2 regions of the Pannonibacter sp. I15F10I1 genome follow, and region 1 is predicted to be linked to the other one. Evidence: riboswitches for the same ligand, from Rfam matches in the RefSeq annotation. Region 1 holds a riboswitch; the other holds the start of a gene.
The links. Region 1 has a riboswitch for S-adenosylmethionine ahead of IF10I1_RS21260 (hypothetical protein). Riboswitches for the same ligand answer to the same signal wherever they lie in the genome.

Region 1 (11,869 bases):
CTGCGATCATCGATGACCGTCTGCGGCGGCAACTGCCAAAGGCGGAGCTTGCAAGGCGCGAGCGGCATTTTGCCGTGCTCAAAAGCCTCAAATTCTTCAACACACTGGCAGAGAAGGACATCTTCCTTTACTGAAGGCGTACCAGCCGGTTTTCTCCTGCCAGTCCTCGATCTGCCTTCCGCAAACGGAAACGGCTCCAGTGGGGGCTGGAGCCGTTCTTCGGGAGGAGGCAAACAGCTCTCGCTGTCTGCTATTGTGGATATGGGCAGTTTTTGCGAGATTGCCAGAGGCAGGGTAGACAATTTTTACTGGGCAGGCGGGCGGCGCAGGGCCGTGTGTCTGCCATGAGCCAAGGGGCAGCGTCTCGTGTCGGATCTCAAGGGTTTTCTCGACAACAGCTTCACTCTCGAGGGGCTGCCGTCAGAGCTGGCGGACGGGCTCACCCGTCTGGCGCGTCCGATGAAGGTGAACCAGGGAGCGATCCTGTTCGAGACCGGCGATCCGGGCAATGGCTGCTACGCCATTCTGGAAGGTTCCCTCAAGGTCTCCATTCTGTCCGTCGAAGGGGATGAGCAGCTGCTCGCCGTGCTGGGGCCGGGGGATCTGGTGGGTGAACTGGCGCTGCTCGATGGGCGCCCGCGCTCGGCCACTGTCACGGCGCTGAAGGCGGCACGGCTCGCCTTCATCGACAAGTCCGCTTTCGAGCGCTTTGCCGATGAAAACCCGCAGCTCTACCGGCACATGCTGTCCATCGTCGGCAAGCGGCTGCGGCAGTCCAACGATGTTCTGGCCGCCCGTTCCTTCCTGCCGCTGCCGGGCCGCGTGGCTCAGACGCTGATGCAGCTGTCGGAGACCTTCGGCAAGCCGCTGGATAACGGCCGCATCCTCATTCACTACAAGCTCAGCCAGTCCGAGATTGCCAATATGGCAGGTGCTGCGCGCGAGAATGTCAGCCGCGTGCTGAACGACTGGAAGCGGCTCGGCACCATCAGCCGTATCTCCGGTTATTACTGCCTCGAGCGCCCCGAAGTGCTCAAGCAGGCCGCAACCCTCTGATTTTCCTCCCCACCGTCTTTCATGGAGAGCCATGTGACAGCCACTTCGGACGCAGAAACCGAACAGCCAACCGGTGACCTGACCCTTCGCACTATGGCCATGCCGGCCGATACCAACGCCTCGGGCGACATTTTCGGCGGCTGGGTGCTGTCGCAGATGGACCTTGCAGGCGGCATTGCCGCTGGCCAGCGCGCCAGTGGCCGCGTTGTGACCATTGCAATCGACCGGATGAAATTCATCCGTCCGGTGCATGTGGGTGATGTGCTGTGCATCTACACCCGCGTTGGCCGGATCGGCCGGTCCTCCATGGAAATCAACATGGAAGCCTGGGCCCTGCGCCACCGCTATGGCCAGCGGGAAAAGGTGACCGAAGCGATGTTCACCTTCGTCGCCGTGGATGAGGATGGCCGTCCGCGTCCGGTTCCGGCGGAGTGCTGAGGTCAGCTCCGGGTGAGCCGGGCTCATTGAGGGGCGGTCAAGCCCGTGCGGCGCCTGAGCGATTTCAAGGCGTGATGCGTCGGCATCGAAAGCCTTGGCATCAGTCCATTGGTGAAAGCCTCTCCACTTTCGTCTTGCCATGACGAACAGAAAGAAGAAGCCGGTCAGGCAGTCCTGACCGGCTTGTGGCCTGTTTGGGGGCAGGCGGAACAGCACGAAGCGCAAGGCTTTTCAGCCATGGCACGTGAAAATAGCGTGGTTCGGGAACGGGTTCCGCGGCGGTTCAGCCGGGAAAGCTCTGCCGGGCGCGACGCTCGAGATCGGCGTAAAGGCTCTCGTCGACCGCTTTGGAACAACCTGTGTTCCACAGTGCGATCAGCCCTTCCACCCGTGTCTTGCGCATCTCTGAGGTCAGCGGCGCATGTGTACGGCGGAGCGCGGCAGTCAGTTTCAACTGACGCAGGCGCTGCAGGACATAAAACTCCGAGGCGGTCAGGGAAGAACGGGCGGCAGGTGCGGCCAGGTCCTTCAGCTGTGCCCCGGCCAGGACAATCTGGACGGATGCGTTCACGGCGTTACTCTCTCTTCTCGACATTAAAAAATCCTCCTTCGGTTGCCCGAGGAGGACTGGCGCATTGACGTTCTGACCGCTTGGTTGCCCTGGGTTTCCCCATGGCCACATCCCTTTGCGGGGACCACCTTGCCCGGCCGGGCAGGTTGGCGAGGGCGCCAGCCCTTCTCTTGATGATGCGGGCTTTATGGCACAAACCTTTTGCGGGGTCAATCAGCGGGAATTTCACGTCTGCCTCCCGCTCTGCGTCTATCTGACAGAGCGAAAATCCGGCCGAGCCGCCGCCCTTTCCGGGAGAGTCAGATGCCCCAGCAGACCGATGCCACCTTGCAGATGATCGATGCGAACAATGCGGGCTTCGGCACCGTGCGGCTGGATCCGCGGGCGGAAAGCAGCAACTACGAGGATCATCTCGTGTTGCAGGGCACTCAGTTGCCAAGCACCTATTACGGATTGGCGGGGTCGGACAATACGACCCGGTTCAGGCCGTTGCATCAGGCCGGCTTTCTGGCGACTACGGCCCGCACGCGCGTCTATTTTGCGGTGGCGGGGATGATCAATCAGATCACCAACCCGCGTACGGCGCTTTCGTCCAGTCTTCAGCAGGTTCAGGGGCCGGTCTACAAGAGCAAGTATTATGTCTTTGTCCGCCTCGGCGTTTCCCTTGCTGATTTTCAGGCGACGATTGCCGCCATGATTGCAAATGCGCAGGCGATCACGACAGGCGATCTGGTGGACATGAATGGGCGGTCGCAGGCAACGGGCCCGACCGGCCTCTACTATGTGAATGCAGGGGCGCTCGAGGGCACATTCTGGGCGCGCAAGAATGCAGGTTGGGAAAGTTCGTTCTTTCCATCCAAGATCAACAAGCGCCTCCGGCCGCTCTGTCTGATGGATTTCCGCATTCAGCCCAATCAGGTTGCGACGGCGCAGGGTACGGGAGCTGCCTATGCCGCCAGCATTGCGCTGGTGCCCACGGCGCGCAACCAGGTGCATACGGGCCATACGCTGATGACACCGGCCGCGCTTGCCAACTGGTACGCCGGCCAGAACTTTGCCTCTCTGGCTGGCAATGTGGCTGGTGCCACGATCTGGAACAAGTATGACTGGCTTGGCCAATACCAGCAGAATGCGTCCTTTGCGACGAACAACTATGATGTCGCAGGTCCGCAAATCGCCAGCGGTAACGAATATTACGCCCGCGAGTTCTTCAATCTGTTCCCTGTAACGAACCCGAATGCCAATGCGAAGACCGCGCAAAGCCAGTCCATCGTCTCGATGATCGATGGCTTCGTGAACAATTGAGTGTTCGCACTCAATAATGCGGCGGGCGGGTGACGGGATGGGCGGAAATGCCCGTCTCGATCAGCTCGTCGATCTGGTCCGTCATTTCCCTCAGCTTGCGCGTCAGCCGCTCGATCTGCTTGCCCTGCTCGATGACCACGGCGTTGAGGTCGTCGATGGTGCGGATGGCATGGGCAAGGCCGATCTCCAGATTCACGACGCGGTCTTCATCCATCATGGCAAGGGCCTCTCGTGATATGTGGCCGCTTCTCAGCCGCAGGTTTGGAAATTCTGACAGGGTACGGTCTTGGCAGGGCGGACAAGATGCTTAAGTTAGACAAGCGGGGTGCTCTGCCTCGCGTCTTATCTCCCCTCCCGCCCTTTGGCACAAGAGCGAAAGCCCGAACATGACAAGCCTTGCGGATTTTCCGATCACCCGGAAGTGGCCGGCCCAGCATCCTGACCGTATCCAGCTTTACTCCCTGCCGACGCCGAATGGCATCAAGGTCAGCGCCTTCCTGGAAGAAGCGGGCCTTGCCTATGAGCCGCATCTGGTGGATTTCGGCTCCAGTGACCAGATGACGCCCGAGTTCCTGTCGCTGAACCCGAACAACAAGATCCCCGCCATCATCGACCCCAATGGCCCGGACGGAAAGCCTTTCGGCATCTGGGAATCGGGTGCCATCCTCATCTATCTTGCGGAAAAGACGGGCCAATTCCTGCCGGAGGATCCGGCCGGGAAGTATGAGACCATCCAGTGGCTGATGTGGCAGATGGGCGGCCTTGGCCCCATGTCCGGCCAGCTCGGCTTCTTCCACAAATTCGCCGGCCGCGAATATGAGGACCGCCGCCCGTTCGAGCGTTACCGCGACGAGGTGAAGCGCCTGCTGGGTGTGCTCGATCAGCGTCTTGAGGGCCGCGAGTTCATCATGGGCGCGGACTACACCATCGCCGACATGGCCTCATGGCCCTGGCTGCGCACCCTCTCCGGCTTCTATGAGGCAGCAGAGCACGTGGACCTTGCCACCCGCAAGAACGTGCTGCGCTGGTTCGAAGCCTGCATGGCCCGCCCGGCCAACCAGAAGGCGGTCAATATTCCGGCGCGGGGCTGAGAAACAAGGATCAGTCCGGCCCGGCGCCAAGGCCGGGCCGGACTTCACGACATGGGCCGGATCACGCAAAGATCTGCCACCAGGGGGCCCAGCCGGCCGTCTTCATCTGAGTAGGAGACACCTGCGCCGTCTTCTGGTTGATCTGGCCCGTCAGCGTCAGCTGTGTCTGCAGCGTTGTGGCATTGATCATCGTGCAGCCGAAATCGGCCGGGTTTTCGTCCGAAAAGCTGTTGTAGAAAACGTAGAGCCCGATGGCCGGGCTGTCGCCGAAGTAGCCGTTCTTTGTGGTGGCAATCAGCGTGTTCATCTGGTTGATGTCGATCGTGTAGAACGGGAACCTGTTCACGACATCGAGTTTCTTCGCCTGCACCAGCAGGACGGAGCCCTTGTAGTTCCAGATCCAGTCGCCGCCGAATTCGATCTCCAGCTTGGCGCCTTGCAGGCTTGTCGTGCCGAGGCCGAGATTCTGGCCGGTCGACTGATCATTGATCACGGCGAGATTGACACTCGTGATCGCGTCTTCCCGGATCACCTCGCCCAGATTGGATGAGGCCTTCATGATGTTGTAGGTCCAGGTGGACTGGGTCTTGAGAACGTCGGTAAGAGACATGGACTGCTCCCTGCGCTGGTCTGTCTCTTGCCTTGACGCAGGCAGGGCAGGGCGCGTGAGCATACGGCCTCACTTCAGCGGAAACATTTCATACCAGGGCCGGGCGCCCGCATGCCTTGCCTCCTCAAGCGTGACGATGGCCGGGCGAAGCGTCAGGCGGTTGCGGTTGAACAGGAAGTCCTGCATGCGCCGCGCATCGATGAACAGGCAGCCTTCGCTCATCCGGTGCTCCGGTCCGGTAAAGCTGGTGTAGAGCACGAAGACCGGATGCACGTGCCGGTGCCCGTGTGAGGCGGCTTCTGCCGCCGCGATCAGGCTGCGGATGCCGTCAACCTCGAAGGGAAAATAGCTCAGCCCCAGATGCCGCTCGCGCTCCAGCCGCAGGGCGCGCACCAGATAGTGCCGGTCGTCGAGGCTCCACGCCCAGCTCGCCCCCAGATCCTCCGCAAGGCCGGGGTCCTCCTGCCAGGCGGTGACCAGCCCGATCTTGGCAGCGCGCGTCATCTGATGGATCGTCACCAGATTGACCGTCGTCAGAAACGGCTCCGCCACATGCGCCCCAAGATGGGCGGTGGCTTCCATGAAGTCCGAGGTCCAGACCGACCTCTCGGCGAGAATTTCCTGAATATTCATGACCATCCCGGCCCCAGCTGCCCTGCCTTGAAGGACGCTTGCGGGGGAGGGATGTGAATATAATCCGGTAGGATAGCTATTGAGACTTAGGCTGCCCAGTAAGGCACATATCTCGCATTACGTTTGCCTTGATCCGGATCGGCCGGCGCGATGCGGGCGCGTTTAATCGATTCGGCAATGACGGCAGAGACGGCTTGATAATCATCACGGGTCAATGAGAACCGGTCACGCAATGTCGTATTGCTCATGTAATCCTGTGCCATCCATCGAAGAACGCAATGATGGAAGCAGGCTCTCAGTTTCTCAGCCTTCGACATCTGCCCGAAGTTTCGCGGTGCAAGAAGAACAACACGCATTGATGTTTCGGAGGAAATAAAATCTGGAGGTGGCAGGTGTCGTGCCTCGATTTCGATAAGCGTCTTGTCTAACCCACCTCCACGTTCTTCACAGAGACCAAAAGAGCGCATAGCCTTTGCAAGTTTTTCGTTTCTTGAGCGCCTCTCATCGATAATACGATCGGTGCTAATCAGCGAGTTTCCCGGGTTCGTTACTTCCAGGCGACTGTCATATATCTCGATGACAGGCCCAGTTCCTGTCGCCATGAAATCTTGGTGAATGAGAGCATTGGCGATAACCTCCCGGACTGCTGTTTCGGGAAAGTGTGGAACCATGCGCCTTACGCCGTCAATATACCGTTCTTCCTTTGGCAGACGTTCCATCAAGAAACGCATCATTCCTGCAAAGCCGACGGCGTATCCTTTCTTTCCTTCCTGCTCAAATTCGGACTTGGACTTGTCCTGGCCAGAATACTTTATGATACGGACCGCCTTGCCTGCTATGGAAGGAAAGACTGTAACATCACGTGCAAGCATGATCGCACCCAAATTGGTGACATCAAAGCGCCCTTCCAGATTGTCGATCAGAAACCCTTCATCAATCATCTTTCTGATAATTTCGTCGTTGTTCTTTGGCTTGGGTATTCCTGTCAGGTCATAGATTGGATCAGGATCGAGCATCTCCAGAGCATCACTGATCTTGGCGTTTGAAGCCGCCACTGCTGTCTCAAAGCTCCGGCGGCCTGTTGCAATCCAGAGCGCGCGCTCGAGTTCGGGAAAATCGGCCAGCTTCTTCTTGTTTTGCCCAACCCTGATAAACTCTGTGTCGCCAAATTTTACTGGCCTTTCGTATGAAGGTTCCACCGCGACTACTGAAAAATGTAGTCCGTCGCAGATGAAATCCTGTATCTCTACGAGCACTCTAGGCGCAATTTTTCGTGTCAACCAGTTCTGGAAATCTTCATTGCCGTATTTGGATGTTCGCAGGCGAACGTCTGTGCCTACTCTTTTCATCGTACTGTCTTCGATGCCGTAGACTAGAAATGCCCTGTCTCTGCCTGCGAGCATTGCGGAATTTGCAAGAGCCGAGATGTACTCTCCAATCTCTTTTGGATCCTTGTTTCCAACCTTAAATTCAAGCCAAGGACTTTCAGCAGGCTCTTTCAGCAACCGGTCGAGCAGTGCGCAAGGATCATGGATTGGCATTCGGGTCCTCCTTTTATCCCCCTTATATCAGAAATCGCCGCTCTGGAAGATGCTTCCGGAATGAGAATTTGGAAATAGGTATAAAAATCAATTAGATAGAAATTCTTCGAGTGTGCGGACTTTTATCCGCATTTTGACAGCACCCATCAAATAGCAGAGCCCCATGCAAAAAGGGCGGCCCGAGGACCGCCCTTTCCGTATCTCTGAAGCGTAGGGACTTCTTAGAAGTCCATGCCGCCCATGCCGCCCATGCCGCCGCCCGGCATTGCCGGAGCGTCCTTCTTCGGCAGCTCGGCAACCATGGCGCCGGTGGTGATCAGCAGGCCGGCGACGGAAGCGGCGTCCTGCAGGGCAGTGCGCACGACCTTCGTCGGGTCGATGATGCCGGCTTCGATCATGTTGACATAGGTCTCGGTCTGAGCGTCGAAGCCGAAGGAGACGTCGTTGTTCTCCTGGATCTTGCCGACGACGATCGAGCCTTCCACGCCGGCGTTCTCGACGATCTGACGGATCGGGGACTCAAGGGCGCGCAGGACGATCTTGATGCCGGCCTGGATGTCAGCGTTGTCGGAGGACAGCTTCTCGACAGCAGCCTTGGCGCGCAGGAGCGCGGTGCCGCCGCCCGGGACGATGCCTTCTTCGACGGCCGCACGGGTCGCGTTCAGGGCGTCGTCGACGCGGTCCTTCTTTTCCTTCACTTCGATCTCGGTTGCACCGCCAACGCGGATGACGGCGACGCCGCCAGCCAGCTTGGCCAGACGCTCCTGCAGCTTCTCGCGGTCGTAGTCCGAGGTGGTTTCCTCGATCTGCGCCTTGATCTGTGCAACGCGGCCAGCGATGTCGTCCTTGGAGCCAGCGCCATCAACGATGGTGGTGTTTTCCTTGGAGATGGAGACCTTCTCGGCGCGGCCGAGCATGTCGAGCGTGACGCTCTCCAGCTTGATGCCGAGGTCTTCGGAGATCACCGTGCCGCCGGTCAGGATGGCGATGTCTTCCAGCATGGCCTTGCGGCGGTCGCCGAAGCCCGGAGCCTTGACGGCAGCGATCTTGAGGCCGCCGCGCAGCTTGTTGACGACGAGGGTCGCCAGAGCTTCGCCTTCGACGTCTTCAGCGATGATGAGGAGCGGCTTGCCCGACTGCACCACAGCTTCGAGAACCGGCAGCATGGCCTGCAGGTTGGAGAGCTTCTTCTCGTGCAGGAGAATGTAGGGCTTCTCCAGCTCGGCGAGCATCTTCTCGGCGTTGGTGACGAAGTACGGGGACAGGTAGCCGCGGTCGAACTGCATGCCCTCGACGACTTCCAGCTCGGTCTCAAGAGACTTGGCTTCCTCGACGGTAATCACGCCCTCGTTGCCGACGCGCTGCATGGCTTCGGCAATGTCCTTGCCAACCTGCACGTCGCCGTTGGCGGAAATGGTGCCGACCTGAGCGACTTCTTCAGAGGTGGTGATCTTCTTGGAAACCGACACCAGGTACTTCACGGCTTCGGCAGCAGCGAGGTCGATGCCGCGCTTCAGATCCATCGGGTTCATGCCGGCGGCAACAGCCTTGGCACCTTCCTTGACGATGGACTGGGCCAGCACGGTGGCGGTGGTGGTGCCGTCACCGGCGATGTCGTTGGTCTTCGAGGCCACTTCGCGCACCATCTGGGCGCCCATGTTCTCGAACTTGTCTTCCAGCTCGATTTCCTTGGCAACCGACACACCGTCCTTGGTGATGCGCGGAGCGCCGAAGGCCTTGTCGAGGACCACGTTGCGGCCCTTCGGGCCGAGGGTCACCTTGACGGCGTTTGCGAGGATATCGACGCCGCGCAGCATTTTTTCGCGGGCATCAGCACCGAACTTTACGTCCTTGGCAGCCATTTTATCGTCTCACTCTAATTTGGGTTGATGTCAGTGAAATCCGGAGGTCCGCCTGATCAGGCGATCACGCCCATGATGTCGGATTCCTTCATGATCAGCAGGTCTTCACCGTTGATCTTGACTTCGGTGCCGGACCACTTGCCGAAGAGCACGCGGTCACCAGCCTTAACGTCAACCGGGATCAGTTCGCCGTTGTCCTTGCGGGCGCCAGCGCCGACGGAGACGACTTCGCCTTCCTGCGGCTTTTCCTTGGCGGTGTCCGGAATGATGATGCCGCCGGCGGTCTTCTCTTCGGAGGTTACGCGACGAACAACGACACGGTCGTGCAGCGGACGAAACGTCATTTGGCTCTTTCCTCTCATGCGGCGTGCCCCCATATGAAGCAGCACGCAATCCATAATGTTGATGGCTCGAGAGATCGCGGGTTGCCCCGCGTCTTGTTAGCACTCCTCAACAGCGAGTGCTAACAGCCCCCGATTTAGGAGCGCCTGCGGGCCTTGTCAATGCCGGACCAAACGAAAAAATCCTCCGGCTGATTGGCCGGAGGATTCGGGTTTTCGGACTTTCGGGGGGCTTGCGCCGCTCGGCCTGCACTCACATGGCGGCAGAGCGCTCCGACCAGGACTGCTTCTTGCGGTAGATGGTCGAGGGGCTGATCTCGAGCGCTGCAGCAGCCAGTGCGATATTGCCGTCAAAGGCATCCAGCGCATCTTCGATGATCCGCCGCTCCTGCGCCCAAAGGGGCTCTATGGCAGCCAGCGGCCGGGCGCCGCGTGCGGGGCGGCGGCGCTCGCGGGCTTCATCACTGCCCAGCCGGGCGCGGGCAGAGGCCTCCCGGATGAAATGCGGCAGCATGTCATAGGTGACCGCCGTGCCGTTGTTCATCACCACGATCTGCCGGATGGTGTTTTCCAGCTGGCGCACGTTGCCGGGCCAGGCATAAGCCTCAAGCCGCGCTTCCGCATCGGCATCAAAGCCGCGGAAGGATCTGCGGTCCTCGCCGGCGAAGCGGGTCAGGAACTCCAGTGCCAGCGGCAGGATGTCCTCGCGGCGCTCGCGCAGGGGCGGCAGATGCACGGGCAGCACGTTCAGCCGGTAATAAAGGTCTTCCCGCAGACGGCCCGTGGCGACTTCCGCCAGAGGATCGCGGCTGGAAGAACACATGATGCGCAGGCTGGATGGCGCGCCATCCTCCGGCTTCGCCAGCCCCTTGTCCTGAAGCAGCAGCAGAAGCTTGGCCTGAAGCGACAGGTCCAGCTCGTTCACCTCATCAAGGAACAGGGTGCCGCCGGCCGCCTGTGCCGTGGCGCCAGGATAGGCCTCGCTGCCATCACCGAACAGCTCCGTGTCGATCCGCTCCACCGAAAGCCCGGCGCAGTTGATAGAGACAAAGCGGTTGCCGGCCCGGCCGGACAGAACGTGGATCGCTTCGGCACACAGGCTTTTGCCCGTGCCGGATTCACCCGTGATGAAGACCGGGGCATCAGACGGCGCAAGGCGGCCGATCTGATTGTAGACGCCCGTCATCAGCTGTGATGTGCCGGTGAAGCGGCCGATGGGCGCGCGGGAGGCCGGATCCATCTGGCGCATGGCCGGGGTGTCCCGGCGTGCGGACTGGGGCTGAAGCTGCGGGCGGCGGCCGTCGAGCTGGGCCTGCACCTTGCTCATCAAGGCATCCAGCGTGAAGGGCTTGGCGATGAAGTCGTGTGCTCCGGCGCGCATGGCATTCATGGCCTGCGTGACGGAACCGTGGGAACTGGTGGCGATGATGATCGCACCGGGGCTGCGCACGGCAAAACGGGCAAGCGCCTCGTCTCCACCGGCCGTCTCGATGTCGATGATCAGCACATCGGCCGAAGCGTCGCTCAGCGCATCGAGGCACTGGCGCGGGTCCGAATAGACCAGCGGATCGGCAACAGCACCGCTCAGCCGCGCACAGACCGTGGCTGCACGGGTTGCATCCGCCGGGCTTGCGTCAAGAACGCGCACATGAATGGACCTTGTGAGGTCCGGAAGGCTCCCCATCCCCGGGTTACTCCCGCTCTTGTCAGATGTCTTCAGGCAGGTCTTGTCTGAACTGTCGGCTGAGTGTTGTGCAAACGTGGTAAACAAAGCGTTGTCAGCCTCGTAAATAGTGACGGCAAGGCCATCCAATCGGCCGGGGGCTCAGGGTTTCATGGTTGATTTCTCTGCGGGATTTTCTCTGGTGCCGTGCGGCCTCGGCCAGAGCCACACCACAGGATGGCGCCTTCCATGACTGGAACCGGCTAAAGGTGTGCGGCGGCGTAACCTGCGGCGAAGGCGATCGCCATCAGCGGAAAGAACACCGCCGGGCGCAGCAGAACGGCCGGAAAGCTGCGCGCCTGCGGTGTTTCCAGCAACTTTGCGGAAGAGGTGGGAGGCGTAAGCGCTGGATCGGCGGGGAAGGGTGGTTCTGACCCTGCCTCCGGCTTCGTTTCGGGGGCAGTTCCGGATTCCGGCACGGGCATGAGGTGAAAGCCGGGCTGGTAACTGCCTCTGGGGATGATGATGCGCACCGGATCGCTGTGTCCGGTGCCCGCATAATAATCCTCAAGGCGCTTGCGCAGTCTCGCCGCCTCCACCCGGACGATCGGGTCTGTGGCTGGGTTGAAACTGTCGTCCCGCCCCAGTGCCTGTGTGGCGATGGTGTAGCCCTTCAGGGGGACCGGCGGATCGGCGATGGAGGCCTCCACCACGAAGGTCAGGAACTGGCGCAGCTGCTGGGATGCCGAGAACTCCGG
Region 2 (11,869 bases), on a different contig from region 1:
AGAAGATTGAATTCCTCGCCTCGGATGATTTTCCTCCCTTTTCCTTCCGTGACCCGCAAGGACGCCTGACCGGCTTCAATGTGGATCTGGCGCGGGCAGTCTGCGAAGAACTGGGGGCGTCCTGCAGTCTGCGGGTGAAGGCCTTCGAGGCTCTGCCAGATGCGCTGATGGCGGGGGAGGGCGATGCCATTCTCTCCGGCCTCGCCAAGACGGAAGCCCTGCGGCGGGAGATGGCCTTCTCCGACACCTACATGCGCCTGCCCGCCCGGTTCGTGCTAGGGCAGGGCACGGACAGCTTTGATCCCAACATGCCATCCGCAAAGCGCATCAGCGTCGAAGCCGGCAGCCGCCACGAGGCCTTCCTGAAGGCCGCCTTCCCGGGCCTTGCCGTCGAGCCGTTTCCTACAGCCGGTGAGGCAAGGGCTGCGCTGAAGGAGGGCAAGGCCGACGTGCATTTCGGCGACGGCATGGCGCTGTCCTTCTGGCTGGCCAGCAAGGAGGCGGATGGCTGCTGCCGCTTTGTGCCGGGCCCCTGGCTGGAGCCGCGCTATTTTGGCGACGGGCTTTCCATTGCCTTGCGCCGTGACGACCAGGCGCTGCTGGACGCGCTGAACTATGCCCTGCGGCAGGTGCAGGACAAGGGCATCTATGGCGAGCTTTACCTGCGCTATTTCCCGGTGGGGTTCTACTGAGGCTTCAGACCGCCAGTAAAGCCATTGCCAGACCGGCCGGTTCTGGCTAAGCCGGGTCACTCTTTGCGCGCGGAGCCCATCCGCCGCCACAACAGGACAGCCTGATGACCGAATTTCTCTGGACCCGCCCGGAAGGCACGCCGGATGCAACCCTGCTTCTGGCCCATGGCGCCGGTGCGCCGATGGACTCCGCCATCATGAACCGGCTTGCCACAGCCCTCGCGGCCGAAGGCATTGCCGTGGTGCGGTTTGAGTTTCCCTATATGGCCGCCCGCCGTACCACGGCCAAGAAGGCCCCGCCGCCGAAGGCCGAACTGCTGGTCGGGGCCTATCAGAAGGCCATGCAGGCGCTGATGAGTGAGGTGCAAGGCCCGTTCCTCATTGGCGGCAAGTCCATGGGCGGGCGCGTTGCCGCCATGCTGACGGCCGGCGCTTCGCTGCCGGGCCGTGTGAAGGGCGTTGTCTGCATCGGCTATCCGTTCCACCCGCAGGGCAAGTCCGATGTCTGGCGCCTTGAGCCGCTGGAACAGGCCCGCCGCCCCATCTTCATTGCACAGGGCGAGCGTGATCCCTTCGGCAGTCAGGCCGAGCTGGAAGACGTGACCCTGCCGGGCACCTGCGAGATCCTGTTCCTCGAAGACGGCAACCACGACCTCGGGCCCCGCGGCCAGTCGCCCGCGACCTGGGACAGCAACATCACCGCCACCGCCAAGGCCGTTGCAGAGTTTGCCCGCAAGGTTCTGGCCGCCTGAGATTGCAGGTCCGGTGCGCTGGCCGCACCGGGCTTGAGCAATTCCCGATGAGCCAGGCTCATCGGGAGTTCATATCAGCTGAGCGCGCGGAAGTGTTTGGAGAGCTTCAGCTCCTGGCCCTGATAGTTGGAGCCGATGCCCTCGCCATAGAGCCGGTGCGGGCGTTCGGCCATGTGCTCATAGACGAGCCGCCCGACCGTCTGGCCATGCTCCAGAATGAAGGGCACGTCGTGCGAGCGCACTTCCAGCACGGCGCGTGAGCCTGTGCCGCCCGCGGTGCTGTGGCCAAAGCCGGGATCGAAGAAACCGGCGTAATGCACGCGGAATTCTCCCACCAGCGGATCGAAGGGCACCATCTCGGCGGCAAAATCCGGCGGCACATGCACCGCTTCCTGGCTGACGAGAATGTAGAACTCGTTCGGGTCGAGCACCAGTTCGGCCGCCCCGCGCCGGTAGATCGGGTCCCAGAAGTCGAGCGGGTGATGCGCATCCTTCAGGTCCACGTCGATGACGCCCGTGTGGTGCTTGGCGCGGTAGCCGACGAGGCTGCCATCGCCGGAGCCTTCCAGATCGATGGACAGTTGCACGCCGCCGCCGATGCGCTCCATGCCGCCAGAAACAAGGCGTAGGCGCGCATGCACGTCTTCCAGCTCGCTGTCCGGGATCAGCGGCTCACCGGCGCGGAACCGGATCTGCGACAGGCGGGAGCCGCTGCGCACCAGAATGGGGAAGGTGAGCGGCGAGATTTCCGCATAGAGCGGCCCGTTGTAGCCGGCCGGCACCGTGTCAAAGGCGCGCCCGCCATCGGTGATGACGCGGGTGAAGACATCAAGCCGCCCGGTGGAGCTTTTCGGGTTGGCGGTCGCCGAGATGGCATCGGGCAGCGCCAGGCTTTCCTGCAAGGGCACGATATAGACGCAGCCCGTTTCCAGCACGGCGCCGCGCGTCAGGTCGATGGTATGCAGCGCGAAGGCATCCAGCTTGTCGGCGACGGCGACGCCATTGCCCGGCAGGAAGCTGGCGCGCACCCGGTAGGCAAGCCCCCCGAGGCGCAGGTCAAGGCTGGCTGGCTGAATCTGGCCGTCGACAGGCGCCAGCTCGCTGCGGATCGTTCCGGCGCGGAACATGTCCTCGATCATGTGGGCGGGCAGAATGCCGTCTGGGCGCATGGCAAGCCTTTCATGGAGCCGGGGGGAGCCGGGGAGGGGCGTTATCTTCCTCTGCGCTGTCATTAGCCGATGGCAGGGTCTTGGCCAACCCTTTCATGGCGGGTCCATGGCTGGCAAAGATTGACCACTGGCCATGAAAGGCGTATTTGCAGACAGGATCCGTGGTGATTTGAGCCGGCCGGCTTGCAGCCACGTTAAAGAAGTTGCTAAAGAGGCCGGGGAGAAACACCCGGCCTTTATGGCCGGTTTTTTGTTTCTGGAGCGAAGACCGATGAGCGCATCCGATACCCCGTCCTCCCGCCCCCTGCGTCCGGCCACCCGTCTTGTGCATGGTGGCACTGTCCGCTCCCAGCATGGCGAGACCTCCGAAGCCATCTTCCTGACGCAGGGCTTCGTCTACGCCAATGCGGAAGCAGCAGAAGCGCGCTTCAACGGCGAGGATCCGGGCTATGTCTATTCGCGCTATTCCAACCCCACCGTTGCCATGTTCGAGCAGCGCATGTGCGAACTGGAAGAGGCGGAAGCGGCCATCGGCACCGCCAGCGGCATGGCCGCCGTCAATCTGGCGCTGATGGCCTCGGTCAAGGCCGGTGATCATGTGGTTGCCGCCAAGGCGCTCTTCGGCTCCTGCCGTTACATCGTTGAAACCCTGCTGCCGCGTTTTGGCGTCACCAGCACGCTGGTGGATGGCACGGATCTGGACCAGTGGCGCGCTGCGGTGAAGCCGAACACCAAGGCTGTCTTCCTGGAGAGCCCGACCAATCCGACGCTGGATGTGATCGATATCGCCGCCGTTGCGGAGATCGCTCATGCCGTTGGCGCCCGCGTCATCATCGATAACGTCTTCGCCACGCCGATCTTCCAGTCGCCGCTGAAGCTGGGCGCCGATGTTGTGGTCTATTCGGCCACCAAGCACATCGACGGCCAGGGCCGCTGCCTTGGCGGTGTCGTCCTGTCCGATGCCAAGTGGATCGAGGAAGAAGTGCTGCCGCTGGTCAAGCACACCGGCCCGGCCATGAGCCCGTTCAATGCCTGGGTGCTGCTGAAGGGGCTGGAGACGCTGCCGCTGCGTGTTGCCCAGCAGTCTTCCAGCGCGGCCCGCATTGCGGACCGTCTGGCGGGTGATCCGGCAATCGCACGCCTGATCTATCCGGGCCGTGACGACCATCCGCAGGCCGCCGTCGCCCGCAAGCAGATGCGCGGCGGCTCGACCATGCTGGCCTTCGAGCTGAAAGGCGGCAAGGCGGCAGCCTTCGCCTTCACCAATGCGCTGGAAGTGATCAAGCTGTCCAACAATCTGGGCGATGCCAAGAGCCTGATCACCCATCCATCCACCACCACGCACAAGAGCGTTGCCGAAGAGGCGCGGCTGGAGCTGGGCATCACCGAAGGCATGCTGCGCCTGTCCGTGGGCCTCGAAGATCCGCTGGACCTTCTCGAGGACATCGAGCGGGCGCTGGCGGCGGCCCGCTGAGCACGGGACTATATCAGGACGGGGTGGAGTGCTTGAAAGCACTCCACCCCGTCAGTCATTTTCACGCTTGCACTTTTCGTGTGCGTTGCGGCGCTCTATATCTTGAAAATGACACGCGGAGCCGGCAACAGCCTGATCCGCTTCACGAATTGTTGAGGAGCCGGAAGGCCATGTACCGGGCCGTTACCAACGGGATACAGGTCACAGTCGAACCCTTCTATCTGGCGGACCAGTCCTCGCCGGAAGAGGGGAGCTATGTCTGGGGCTATACCGTCGAGATCGTCAATCTCGGGGATGTGCCGGTCCAGTTGCGCCGCCGCCACTGGCTGATTACGGACGGCAACGGCCAGATGCAGGAAGTGGAAGGGCCGGGTGTGGTCGGGGAAGAGCCGGTCATCAAGCCGGGCGAAGCCTTTGAATATTCCTCCGGCTGCCCGCTGACCACGCCCTCCGGCATCATGGAAGGCGCCTATCTTATGGAGCTGCCGGACGGGCGCATGATGAATGTCTCCATCCCGCCCTTCTCGCTGGACACTCCGAACCGGCGCGGGTTTCTGAACTGAAACCCACTCCGCCGGAGGCTGCTCAGGCGAGCCGGTAGCGGGCGATGGCGCCGCGCTCGATGGCGGCGCAGGTCAGCTTGTCGAGGCGGAACCGGTCGCGCAGGAGCTGCAGGATGCGCAGCTCTTCCTTCGAGACCGCAATGTCGGAGGCAGCCACCTCCACAGCCAGCGCATAGGCCGTGTCATAGAGCAGGTGCGGCAGGGTCTCGGCGATGATGGTCAGCACGTCATTCATGCCGTCCTCGGCCTGCAGCAGCTGGGTGCAGCGCTGGGCCGCCGGCAGCACGTTGGCCGGGTCGAAGCCGTCGAAAACCGGCAGCATGCGGGTCACGTCGCCGATGGTGGCAAGCTCATTGTCGGTCATCAGCCCATCGGAGGCCGATGTGATGACCATGACATAGATCAGGGCTTCCTGGATGCTGAACGGCTTGCTCATTGTGGCTGCACGGTCCTGTTGAACAGTTTCAAGGCTCAATGGGTAATGCTTCGGCAGGCCGCCTTCAAGAAGGGCCGCAAATATTTGTGCCTGCGCGGCCTTCCTGCGGGCAGAGTTTGATTGACGCAAGCCCGCGGCTTTTCTAGTGTCCGCGCTCCGGCCGCCCGCAGGATCTCGCGGGCAACGGAACCGGATTCCCGAAAACATCACGGACCATCTGAGATTATGAGTGAACGTTCCCTCCCTTCGCTTGACCTGTCGCCCGCTTTTGTCGAGGCGGCCCGGACCTCCAAGGCCTGGCCGTTCGAGGAAGCCCGCAAACTGGTGAAGCGCATCGAGAAACGTGATCCCTCGATCCCGGTCCTGTTCGAAACGGGCTACGGCCCCTCGGGCCTGCCCCACATCGGGACCTTCGGCGAGGTGGCGCGCACGACCATGGTGCGCACGGCCTTCCGCATCCTCACCGAACACAAGATCCCGACCCGGCTGCTGTGCTTTTCCGACGATATGGACGGCATGCGCAAGATCCCGGAAAACGTGCCGGATCAGGAAGCGCTGAAGCCCTATCTGCAGATGCCGCTGACGGTGGTGCCGAACCCCTTCGGCGGGGACTACAAGAGCTTTGGCGACCACAACAACGCCATGCTGCGCCGCTTCCTCGACACCTTTGGTTTCGAGTACGAATTCGCCAGCGCGACCGAGTATTACAAGTCCGGCAAGCTGGATGGCATCCTGCTGAAGGCCGTCGAGAAGTATCAGGAACTGATGGACGTGATGCTGCCGACGCTGGGCGAAGAGCGCCGCGCCACCTACAGCCCGTTCCTGCCGATCTCGCCCATCTCCGGCCGCGTGCTCTATGTGCCGATGAAGGACGTGAATGCCCGCGAAGGCACCATCACGTTTGAGGATGAGGACGGCACCGACGTGACCCTGCCGGTCACCGGCGGCAAGGTGAAGCTGCAGTGGAAGCCGGACTTCGGCGCCCGCTGGGCCGCGCTCAACGTTGACTTCGAGATGTTCGGCAAGGACCATGGCCCGAACATGCCGGTCTATGACCGCATCTGCGAAGTGCTGGGCGGCACCCCGCCGGAGCATTTCGTCTATGAGCTGTTCCTGGCTGATGACGGCTCCAAGATCTCCAAGTCCAAGGGCAACGGTCTGACCATCGATGAGTGGCTGACCTATGCCTCGCCGGAGAGCCTTGCGCTCTACATGTTCCAGAAGCCCAAGACCGCGAAGAAGCTCTATTTCGACGTGATCCCGCGTGCCGTGGACGAATATCTCGCCTTTGCGGGCAAGTTCGCGGAGATGACGCCGGAACAGAAGCTGATGAACCCGGCCTGGCACATCCATTCCGGCAACGTGCCCGCGACCAGCTCGCCGGTGCCTTTTGCCATGCTGCTGAACCTCGTCTCGGCCTCCAACGCCGAGAACAAGGACGTGCTCTGGGCCTTCATCACCCGCTATGCGCCGGGCGTGACCAAGGACACCCATCCGAAGCTGGATGAACTGGTCACCTATGCGATCCGCTACTTCGATGACTTCGTGAAGCCGTCCAAGCAGTTCCGTGCACCGGACGATGTGGAGCGGGCCGCTCTCGAAGCGCTCGATGCATCGCTCGCCGCCCTGCCGGCCGGTGCCGATGGCAACACCATTCAGGACGCGGTTCTGGATGTGGCGCGCAAGATCGAGCGCTATCAGGACCAGACGAAGAAGAGCCCGGACGGCGGCCCCGGCGTGTCGGTGGCCTGGTTCCAGGCGCTCTACAAGGTGCTGCTGGGCCTCGAACAGGGCCCGCGTTTCGGCTCCTTCGTGGCACTCTACGGCATCGCCGAGACCCGCGCCCTGATCGCCAAGGCCCTCAGCGGCGAACTGGCTGCCTGATATCTTGCCGTTCTGACATTCTCAGCCGCCGCAGTCTGCTAAGTCTGCGGCGGTTTTGTTTTTTGGGCAGGGCACACCGCTTCTCGTGATGACGGGTAACGGCGTGGATGCCATGGTCGAGCCATGGCATGACGAAAATGGGGAGGTTTGTGCGGAAATCTCGCCTAGCATGTGGGGCCGTATCCGCAGAAGAGCTGTCTCGAAACCTGAACCACTCGCTCCGTCATGCCGTGGCTCGACCATGGCATCCATGCCGTGGTCTCTCCAGACGGGCAGCCCCGCGACATGCCCGTTCCATCACTGCTTCGCGTAAGTGAACAGCGTAGAAAGCAAAACGCCCGGCACATGGCCGGGCGTCGAGGCTAACTTGCAGAACCTGTCAGGCTGCATCCGCCGTGACGGCGGCTTCGGCCTTGGGCGGGAACTTGCCGTAGAAGCTCTCGTTGGTCTTGGCCATTTCGCGCAGCAGGCGGTTGGGCTTGAAGCGCGGGCCCCACTTCTTGGTGAACTTCTTGCACAGCTCCACGAAGGCATGGGTGCCCATCATGTCGATGTAGCTCAGCGTGCCGCCGGTATAGGGGGCGAAGCCGAAGCCGAGGATCGAGCCGACATCGGCCTCGCGCACGTCCGTCAGGCACTTTTCCTCGAAGATGCGGGCGGTTTCCAGCGCCTGCATCACCAGCAGCCGCTGCTTCAGCTCCTCGATGTTGAAGTGATCGGCTGCCTTGGGCTTGCCCACGACTTCCGGAATGCCGGGCCACAGGCTCTTTTCCTTGCCTGCATAGTCATAGAAGCCCTTGCCGTTCTTGCGGCCGAAGCGCTCGCGCTTGACCACCATCTCCTCAAGGATGTTGTCGAGCGGGCCTTCCACATAGTTGACGCCAAGGTCCTTGCGGGTGGCCGAGACGATCTTCCAGGCAAGGTCCAGCGCCACTTCATCACCCAGCGACAGCGGGCCGACCGGCATGCCAGCCATCTTGCCCGCATTCTCGATCATGGCTGCCGGAACGCCATCGGCCAGCATCATCAGGCCTTCGCGGACATAGGTCATGACCACGCGCGAGGTGTAGAAGCCGCGGCTGTCGTTGACGACGATCGGCGTCTTCTTGATGGCCTTGATGTAGTCCAGCGCCATGGCCAGCGCCTTGTCCGAGGTCTTCTTGCCGAGGATCACTTCCACCAGCATCATCTTGTCGACGGGCGAGAAGAAGTGGATGCCGATGAAGTTCTTCGGGCGGGAAGAGGCTTCGGCCAGCGAGGTGATCGGCAGGGTGGAGGTGTTGGAGGCGTAGATGGCGCGGGCCTTCATCGCCGCCTCGGCCTTTTCCGTCACCACGCGCTTGACCTCACGGTCCTCGAACACGGCCTCGATCACCAGATCGCAGTCGGCGAGAAGGTCATAGTTGTCCGTCGGGGTGATGCGGGCGAGGAGCTTTTCCTTTTCCTCCGCCGTGGCATGCCCGCGCGAGACGGCCTTGCTCATCAGCTCGTCCGAATGGGCCTTGCCCTTGTCGGCGGCGGCCTGATCGCGGTCGATCAGCACCACGTCGATCCCGGCCTTGGCCGTGACATAGGAAATGCCCGCGCCCATGAAGCCGGCGCCGAGCACGCCGATCTTCTTGATCTTGTTGGGCTTCACGTCCTGCGGACGGCGGGCGCCCTTGTTCAGTTCCTGCATGGAGACGAAGAGCGAGCGGATCATGTTCGCCGCTTCGGGGCTCTGCAGCACATTGGCGAAGTAGCGGCTTTCCACCTGCAGGGCAAGATCCATCGGCAGCTGCAGCCCTTCGAAGACGGACTTCAGCAGGGCGCGGGCGCCGGGGTAGTTGTCGTGGGTCTCACGCCGGTAGATGGCGTTGGCGGCGGGCCAGAACTGGAACCCGGCGGGGGAATAGACCGGGCCGCCCGGCAGCTTGAAGCCCTTCTCGTCCCACGGCTTCACCGGCTTGACGCCTGCCTGCAGCATCTTGCGGGCGGTCTCGATCAGCTTCTTCGGTGCTGCCGTCTCGTCCACCAGCTTCATCTGCTTGGCCTTGGCGGCACGCAGGGTCTGGCCCTGCAGCAGGAACTGAAGGCCAGCCTGGGCATCCGTCATGCGCATGACGCGCTGGGTGCCGCCAGCGCCGGGGAAGAGGCCGACCTTCACTTCCGGCAGGCCCATCTTGAAGCTGTCATCCTCCGCGGCAACCCGGGCATGACAGGCGAGCGCCAGCTCGGTGCCGCCACCCATGCAGGTGCCGTTGATGGCAGCAACGAAGGGTTTGCCGCAGGTCTCCAGCTTCCGGTAGATCAGCGACAGGCGGCGCGAGCCCTCGAACAGCGCCTTGGCGGCCGCTTCCTGGTCCTTCGCACGCTCGGCATGGAAGCCCTTGAGCAGGCCTTCCAGCATGGTCAGGTCCGCACCGCCCGAGAAGGCGGCTTTGCCGGACGTGATGATGGCGCCCTTGATGGCATCCGCCGTGGCCACATGGGCAACGATCGCTTCCAGATCGTCCATCACGGACAGGTCGATGACATTCATCGACTTGTCCTTCATGTCCCAGGTGATCAGGGCGATGCCGTCTGCGCCGGTTTCAAGAGTGAAGTTCTTGTAGGTCATGGCTTGTCTCCTCCGGTCTCTTGTCACACGCGCTCGATGATCGTCGCCGTGCCCATGCCGGCGCCGATGCAGAGGGTGACAAGGGCAGTGTTCAGGTCGCGGCGTTCCAGTTCATCGAGAACCGTGCCGAGGATCATGGCGCCGGTGGCGCCCAGCGGGTGGCCGAGCGCGATGGCTCCGCCATTGACGTTGACCACGGACGGGTCAAGGTCGAAGGCCTGCCGGTAGCGCAGCACTACGGAGGCGAAGGCCTCGTTGATCTCGAAGAGGTCGATGTCCTTCAGCTTCATGCCGGAATTGGCGAGCAGCTTTTCCGTCACATCCACCGGGCCGGTCAGCATCAGCGCGGGCTCCGAGCCGATGTTGGCAAAAGCGCGGATGCGGGCGCGGGGCTTGAGGCCAGCCGACTTGCCGGCCTTGCGCGAACCGATCAGCACGGCGGCAGCGCCATCGACGATGCCGGAGGAATTGCCCGCGTGATGCACGTGGCGCACCTTTTCCAGCTCCGGATGGGCGGCAATGGCCACCGCATCGAAGCCGCCCATGGCGCCCATCATCTCGAAGGAGGCGTTGAGCGAGGCCAGCGACTGCATGTCCGTGCCGGGGCGCATGTGCTCGTCACGGCCAAGGATGGTGATGCCGTTGACATCCTTCACCGGCACCACGGACTTGTTGAAATAGCCCTTGTCCCAGGCGTTCGCCGCCCGCTTCTGGCTCTCCACCGCATAGGCGTCGCAGTCGTCACGGGTGAAACCGTATTTGGTGGCGATGAGGTCGGCCGAGACGCCCTGCGGCATGAAATAGGAGGGCAGGGCCACCTGCGGATCGACCGGCCAGGCACCGCCGGAGGCGCCGATGCCGATGCGGCTCATGCTTTCCACGCCGCCCGCCACGACCAGTTGATGCTGGCCGGACATGACCTGCGCGGCAGCCATATTCACCGCATCAAGGCCGGAGGCACAGAAGCGGTTGATCTGCATGCCCGGGACCGAGTTGTCGTATCCGGAAGCAAACACCGCCGCACGGGCGATGTCGCCGCCAGCCTCGCCGATGGGATCGACGCAGCCCAGCACCAGATCGTCCACCTGACGGGTATCCAGCTTGTTGCGGTCGCGCAGTGCCTCCAGTGCGGTGGCGGCAAGGCGGACGGCGGTCACCTCGTGCAGGCTGCCGTCCTTCTTGCCGCGCCCGCGCGGGGTGCGCACATGGTCGAATACATAGGCCTCGGGCATGGTTTCCTCCTGATGTGGTTCTTGTCAGGCCTTGGCGGGCAGCGGGTGCCCCGGCATGAGTTCATAAGGGTGCACCCAGCCGGGCAGGGCGCGGATCGCATCCAGCCAGCGGGCGATGTTGGAATAGGGGGTGAAGTCGATGCCGATCTCTTCGGGCCAGAAGAGATAACCGGACAGGGACAGATCCGCCGTGGTCGGCCGGTCCGCCGCCACGAAACGGCGCCCCTCCAGATGCTTGTCGAGAATGGCAAGGGCGGACTTGGCCCGCGCCTCGAAGAAGGCCGTCACCGGGGTTTCGCCGGTCTTGGCGAACTGGCGCAGGAAGCGGAGCGTTGCGGTGTAGCTGGTGAGCTTGTGGTTGTCGAACAGCACCCAGCGCAGGATCTCGCGGGCCTCGTCTTCCGTGTGGGCGCCGAACTCGCCCAGTTCCTCGGCGAGGTAATCAAGGATGACGCCGGACTGGCTGAGCTTCAGGCCCTTGTGCTCCAGCACCGGAATCTCGCCCATTTCGTTCACTTCGGCGCGGAACTCCGGCGTGCGGGTGGCGCCATTGAAGAAGTCGCAGAAGCGGGCTTCCCACTCAGCTCCGGCAAGCTGGAGCATGAGGGCAACCTTGTAGGCGTTGCCGGACTGGGCGAAACAATGCAGGACATACTCGGCCATGAAACCTCCAGCCCGCAGCGGCGGGCTCTTCTTTGGCGGGGTTGCCCCGGGCATGGCGCCCGGGGCTATGGCGTATCAAAGGCTTAGAATGCGTCCGCCGCAAGGCTCATCATGGTGGCGGAACCGCTGGTGATGCGGGCCAGATGCGCGCCCGTTTCCGGCATGGTCCGTTCCATGAAGTAGCGTCCGAAGGTCAGTTTGGCCTCGAAACGCTCCGTCTCTTCGCCGCTGGCGATCTTGGCCTGCGCCGCCTTGGCCATCTGCGCCCACATGTAGCCAAGGGCAACCAGCCCGAAGAGATGCATGTAGTCGGTGGAGCCAGCGCCTGCGTTGTCCGGGTTGCTCATGGCATTCTGCATGAACCACATGGTCGCGGCCTGCAGATGATCGAGCCCCTGCTTCAGC

Region 2: it holds a riboswitch for S-adenosylmethionine, as region 1 does, so the genes downstream of both, IF10I1_RS09555 (O-succinylhomoserine sulfhydrylase) here and IF10I1_RS21260 (hypothetical protein) in region 1, are expected to answer to the same signal.

Annotation. Positions count from the first base shown of each region.
Region 1 is NZ_FYAN01000029.1:74,255-86,123, reverse strand. Features, by position in the region: gene IF10I1_RS21275 (ChbG/HpnK family deacetylase) at 1-134, shown strand, start outside; gene IF10I1_RS21270 (Crp/Fnr family transcriptional regulator) at 367-1,056, shown strand; gene IF10I1_RS21265 (acyl-CoA thioesterase) at 1,078-1,494, shown strand; gene IF10I1_RS21260 (hypothetical protein) at 1,778-2,089, opposite strand; SAM-I-IV-variant riboswitch at 2,136-2,247, opposite strand; gene IF10I1_RS21255 (hypothetical protein) at 2,369-3,370, shown strand; gene IF10I1_RS21250 (SlyX family protein) at 3,381-3,587, opposite strand; gene IF10I1_RS21245 (glutathione binding-like protein) at 3,757-4,461, shown strand; gene IF10I1_RS21240 (hypothetical protein) at 4,523-5,071, opposite strand; gene IF10I1_RS21235 (hypothetical protein) at 5,141-5,704, opposite strand; gene IF10I1_RS21230 (ATP-binding protein) at 5,791-7,245, opposite strand; gene groL (chaperonin GroEL) at 7,467-9,107, opposite strand; gene groES (co-chaperone GroES) at 9,164-9,451, opposite strand; gene IF10I1_RS21215 (sigma-54 dependent transcriptional regulator) at 9,702-11,132, opposite strand; gene IF10I1_RS21210 (hypothetical protein) at 11,375-11,869, opposite strand, start outside.
Region 2 is NZ_FYAN01000011.1:223,866-235,734, reverse strand. Features, by position in the region: gene IF10I1_RS09570 (transporter substrate-binding domain-containing protein) at 1-692, shown strand, start outside; gene IF10I1_RS09565 (alpha/beta fold hydrolase) at 797-1,444, shown strand; gene IF10I1_RS09560 (2'-deoxycytidine 5'-triphosphate deaminase) at 1,519-2,613, opposite strand; SAM riboswitch at 2,765-2,844, shown strand; gene IF10I1_RS09555 (O-succinylhomoserine sulfhydrylase) at 2,885-4,087, shown strand; gene apaG (Co2+/Mg2+ efflux protein ApaG) at 4,258-4,650, shown strand; gene IF10I1_RS09545 (tellurite resistance TerB family protein) at 4,673-5,086, opposite strand; gene IF10I1_RS09540 (lysine--tRNA ligase) at 5,312-6,970, shown strand; gene IF10I1_RS09535 (3-hydroxyacyl-CoA dehydrogenase NAD-binding domain-containing protein) at 7,350-9,569, opposite strand; gene IF10I1_RS09530 (acetyl-CoA C-acetyltransferase) at 9,593-10,801, opposite strand; gene IF10I1_RS09525 (glutathione S-transferase family protein) at 10,826-11,464, opposite strand; gene IF10I1_RS09520 (acyl-CoA dehydrogenase C-terminal domain-containing protein) at 11,548-11,869, opposite strand, start outside.